DNA from 2 places in the Paenibacillus xylanexedens genome. Region 2 is predicted to be linked to the other one. Evidence: a T-box and tRNA genes for the amino acid it is inferred to sense, from the RefSeq annotation. Region 2 holds a T-box; the other holds one or more tRNA genes.
What was found. The T-box of region 2 lies ahead of BS614_RS27370 (valine--tRNA ligase). A T-box ahead of a tRNA ligase gene usually reads a tRNA of that ligase, here a tRNA-Val.
Positions count from the first base shown of each region.

Region 1: it has a tRNA-Val gene. The T-box ahead of BS614_RS27370 (valine--tRNA ligase) is inferred to sense a tRNA for this amino acid. The anticodon was not compared.

Region 1 is NZ_CP018620.1:866,788-869,236, reverse strand. Features, by position in the region: gene BS614_RS03760 (PucR family transcriptional regulator) at 1-1,063, opposite strand, end outside; tRNA gene BS614_RS03755 (tRNA-Lys) at 1,207-1,279, opposite strand; tRNA gene BS614_RS03750 (tRNA-Tyr) at 1,287-1,372, opposite strand; tRNA gene BS614_RS03745 (tRNA-Phe) at 1,385-1,457, opposite strand; tRNA gene BS614_RS03740 (tRNA-Asp) at 1,479-1,556, opposite strand; tRNA gene BS614_RS03735 (tRNA-Thr) at 1,566-1,641, opposite strand; tRNA gene BS614_RS03730 (tRNA-Val) at 1,647-1,722, opposite strand; tRNA gene BS614_RS03725 (tRNA-Met) at 1,732-1,808, opposite strand; tRNA gene BS614_RS03720 (tRNA-Ser) at 1,852-1,943, opposite strand; rRNA gene BS614_RS03715 (23S ribosomal RNA) at 2,025-2,449, opposite strand, start outside.
Region 2 is NZ_CP018620.1:6,283,414-6,285,862, reverse strand. Features, by position in the region: gene BS614_RS31335 (LysM peptidoglycan-binding domain-containing protein) at 1-460, shown strand, start outside; T-box leader at 616-897, shown strand; gene BS614_RS27370 (valine--tRNA ligase) at 959-2,449, shown strand, end outside.

The sequences.
Region 1 (2,449 bases), 1.6 Mb from region 2:
TGAAAAGTCGTTTCGCTGTCTCACTGACATTACAGTCCAGGCTAAAAAAAGTCTCCAGCGTAGCAAGTGTCTCACTGTCATTGAAGATTACCGTGTCTTTACCAGTTTCCTTTATAAAACGTATACGTTGATCATCTGGAATGCTCGCTACCAACCTCTCCAGGTGAAGATCCCATGGGAGATGAATATGCTGCGTAACATGGAATGCTCTCCCTAAGTGAACACTCTCTCTAAGAAGAGTTGCGACCGCTACAAGTTGTTGCGCAGGAATGCATGGCAGAGATGCAGACAGATGGAACACCCCAGCCCACTCACTGGCAACCAATTCATGTAACCCCAGACAAAAAGCGTTCAGTGAATCCTTTTTGGCTTCCGTTGTATCTTCTTCGGCTTCTTCAGTAACAATTTCTTTATCACCCATGAAAATCCACTCTTGCTCCCCCAAAGGAATCAAGACAATTTCCTCGCCAAAGTAACTCTCAAGCAACTTGTTGAGTTCCTTGGACCGTAAACGATGTGCATCCGGTGTATCGCCTTGCAGCAAGAAGAGAATCTTCTCAGCATTTAATCCTGCGGGCACCACAAAGCGATCAGGAACCACATCAGATTCCTGCTTGGTTGGTTCTTCGATCTGCTCTTTAAGCCAGAGACCCAATTCAGTCAAATACTGCTCCCTATCATTCTCATATACAACAGGTTGTACCTCATCGGGTAAAGCCGTGTTAGTACGGATCAAAAGCTCAATCAATTGTCGTGTTTCCATGGTAATTGATTTTGCAGGGCATCCCCAACACACGACGGTCTCTTCTTGCTCATTCATCCGAACCTTAAAAAATATACGCTTTCCCGTATTTAAACTGATCACATCGGATGAAATTGGAGATGCAGATTGATCAGATAACTCCTGACGCTCACCCTCATCACCAAAGGTCTCTGAATTTTCATGTCGACCAACCAGATTCGCAACGGATTGCATCCATTCTTCTATTGTAATTTCATATTCGTCCAAAGTTGTGCCTATAATGACTTCAATTTGCTGTTTTAGATCAGGTATGATCTTCATATAATGAACGTCACCACTCTGCATGTTTTCTATTAGTTTATCATATCTTGCCCAGCATTAATAAATATCCATATTGAGCTAAAATCACATAACAAAAAAGAGCGACTAATCAAATTAATGATTAATCACTCTTTTCTTAAAGATGAGTCATGAAGGGCTCGAACCTTCGACACCCTGATTAAAAGTCAGGTGCTCTACCAACTGAGCTAATGACTCATAAAACTGGTGGAGGATGATGGATTCGAACCACCGAACCCGTACGGGAGCAGATTTACAGTCTGATGCGTTTGGCCACTTCGCTAATCCTCCAGGGATTAAAGGTGGCTCGGGACGGAATCGAACCGCCGACACGAGGATTTTCAGTCCTCTGCTCTACCGACTGAGCTACCGAGCCATATTTAATTTTTAGGATTAATGGCGGAACCGACGGGATTCGAACCCGCGATCTCCTGCGTGACAGGCAGGCATGTTAGGCCAACTACACCACGGTTCCAGGCATTAATGGTGCCGGCGAGAGGACTTGAACCCCCAACCTACTGATTACAAGTCAGTTGCTCTACCAGTTGAGCTACACCGGCGTATATGGTGGAGGCTGAGGGGATCGAACCCCCGACCCTCTGCTTGTAAGGCAGATGCTCTCCCAGCTGAGCTAAGCCTCCTGGGTAATATGGTAGCGGCGGAGGGGATCGAACCCCCGACCTTACGGGTATGAACCGTACGCTCTAGCCAGCTGAGCTACACCGCCATATTAATTGTGTCTTGATTGCTTGTCCATCTTTAGGTAAAGATGGCGGAGAGAGAGGGATTCGAACCCTCGCACCGCTTACGCAGTCTAACCCCTTAGCAGAGGGTCCCCTTATAGCCACTTGGGTATCTCTCCAAATAACAATCTTCAACATCATTCAAGGATTGCTCCCTGAAAACTAGATTCGAAACGAAACATGCGAATTATCACTTGCTATTGGATAAGCCCTCGACCGATTAGTACTGGTCAGCTCCATGCATTGCTGCACTTCCACCCCCAGCCTATCTACCTCGTCGTCTTCAAGGGGTCTTACATACTGGGAAATCTCATCTTGAGGGGGGCTTCACGCTTAGATGCTTTCAGCGTTTATCCCGTCCGTACATAGCTACCCAGCGGTGCTCCTGGCGGAACAACTGGTACACCAGCGGTACGTCCATCCCGGTCCTCTCGTACTAAGGACAGCTCCTCTCAAATTTCCTACGCCCACGACAGATAGGGACCGAACTGTCTCACGACGTTCTGAACCCAGCTCGCGTACCGCTTTAATGGGCGAACAGCCCAACCCTTGGGACCTACTTCAGCCCCAGGATGCGATGAGCCGACATCGAGGTGCCAAACCTCCCCGTCGATGTGGACTCTTG
Region 2 (2,449 bases):
CCGACCGTCTTTTGAAGCGACTGGGGTAGACGAGTTCGTACAGAACGAAGCATTTGTTCCTGAACCTGTGGCTGAGACGGAAGACAAGCCGGAGCTGAAGGTTGCTTTTGGCAGCAAAAAAGAATCCGCACCACGGCAAGAAGAGGGCGTAGGTATCTCTTCCTTGTTATCCTCCGGTAGAGCGGCACGCGATGCTGAAGTGGAGCGAGGCGATGAGGTTCCTGCGGGTGTGGTACAGGAAGAAACGTATCCAGCTGATGATGTGGAATGGAAGAACCTGTTCCTGGGAACGATCGTGGACCAGACCCCATTCCGCAAGGTGAAACTGTGCATCGTTCAGCGAGAAGATACACTGGATGCCATTGCAGATCGATATCAATTGAGCACGAGGGAACTTCAGTTGTATAACCGATTATCTGAGCAGGTTGTGGAAGAAGGTCAGATATTGTACATCCCTTAATACGTAGTTAAAGCCTTCGTTACGACCCGTGATCCCCTTGAGGATTGCGGGTTTTTGCATGATTCGTCCCAAACCTGCATTCCAGCGCTCTTTATCCGCTGTTGTCAGGTTGACTATCGCGCACGAGCAAGGTATGATGTGTGTAGGTTTTTTGAAGAACAACGTGGAACGGGAGTAGTAGACAGTATGACCTTTCAGAGAGTGGAATTGCAACGCTGTGAGATTCCGCAGGAACCAACTGATCGAAGTCGCCCGGGAGTTGCCTGTTTGAATACAAGGGATGAATGAGATCTATCGTCATTTATTTCTGAGGTAGGATGGGCCGGTAGCAGCCGTTATATGCTTGAAGTGTCACGTCATGTACAGAGGGTGAAGTCTATCTTGCTGTCGGCGTGAAACAAAGGTGGTACCGCGAAAGCTAACCTTTCGTCCTTTGATGGATGAAAGGTTTTTTTTGTTTTTTTTGGCGAAGATGATGAAGTAACGGAGGAATGACACATGTCTGAGGAAAAAAAATCAGCTGCAACAGAAATGCCGACCACTTACGATCCTAAGGCGGCAGAGGATAAATGGTACTCCACCTGGATGGAGCGTGGATATTTCAAAGCCGGTCAGCGTAAAGATGCCGAGCCGTATACAATTGTAATTCCACCCCCAAATGTGACCGGGATGCTGCACATTGGGCATGCGCTCGATTTTACACTGCAGGATATTCTGATCCGCACCAAACGGATGCAAGGTTATGACGCACTGTGGCTTCCGGGTTCCGACCATGCAGGTATTGCTACCCAAACCAAAGTGGAGCAGAAGCTGCGTGAAGAAGGTCTGACTCGTTATGATCTGGGACGTGAGAAATTTCTGGAGAAAGTATGGGACTGGAAAGATCAATATGCCACTACCATCCGTCAGCAATGGGGCAAAATGGGATTGTCGCTTGATTACTCACGTGAACGTTTTACGCTGGATGAAGGTCTGTCCCAAGCGGTTCGCAAAGTATTTGTTCAGCTGTATGAAAAAGGCCTTATTTACCGAGGCAAACGCATCATTAACTGGGACCCGGTGAACCGGACAGCTCTGTCCGACATTGAGGTTGAATATAAAGAGGTTCAGGGTCACTTGTACCATCTGCGTTACCCGCTCAAAGACGGAAGTGGCTACGTTACAGTGGCAACAACGCGTCCTGAAACGATGCTGGGTGATACAGCGGTTGCTGTTCATCCGAAGGATGAGCGTTATGCAGATATGATTGGTAAAGTACTTGTACTGCCTATCATTGGACGCGAAATTCCAATTATCGCTGATGATTATGTGGATAAAGAGTTTGGAAGTGGTGCTGTTAAAATCACGCCTGCGCATGATCCAAATGACTTTGAAGTAGGTCTTCGTCATGATCTGCCTCAGATTACGGTAATGGATGAGAGCGGCACAATGAATGCTGAGGCAGGCAAGTATCAGGGACTGGATCGCAGTGACTGCCGCAAGCAGATTGTTGCTGACTTGAAAGAGCAGGGCGTATTGATCAACATTGAGGATCACACGCATCAGGTTGGACACAGTGAACGTACCGGAGCTGTTGTTGAGCCGTATCTGTCTACACAGTGGTTCGTTGAGATGAAGCCACTTGCAGAGAGAGCGATTAAAAAACAACAGAGCGGCGAAGGGGTTAATTTTGTTCCAGATCGTTTTGAGAAAACCTATCTGAACTGGATCGAGAACGTTCGTGACTGGTGTATTTCCCGTCAACTGTGGTGGGGGCATCGTATACCTGCTTGGTATGATGAAGAAACAGGTGAAATCATCGTATCTGCTGAAGATCCAACAACGCTGCCAGAGTATGCTGGACGCAAGCTCAGACAGGACGAAGACGTACTCGATACTTGGTTTAGCTCCGGCTTATGGCCATTCTCCACACTAGGCTGGCCGGAAGATACGGAAGACCTGAAACGTTATTATCCGACAAGTGTACTTGTGACAGGGTATGACATCATA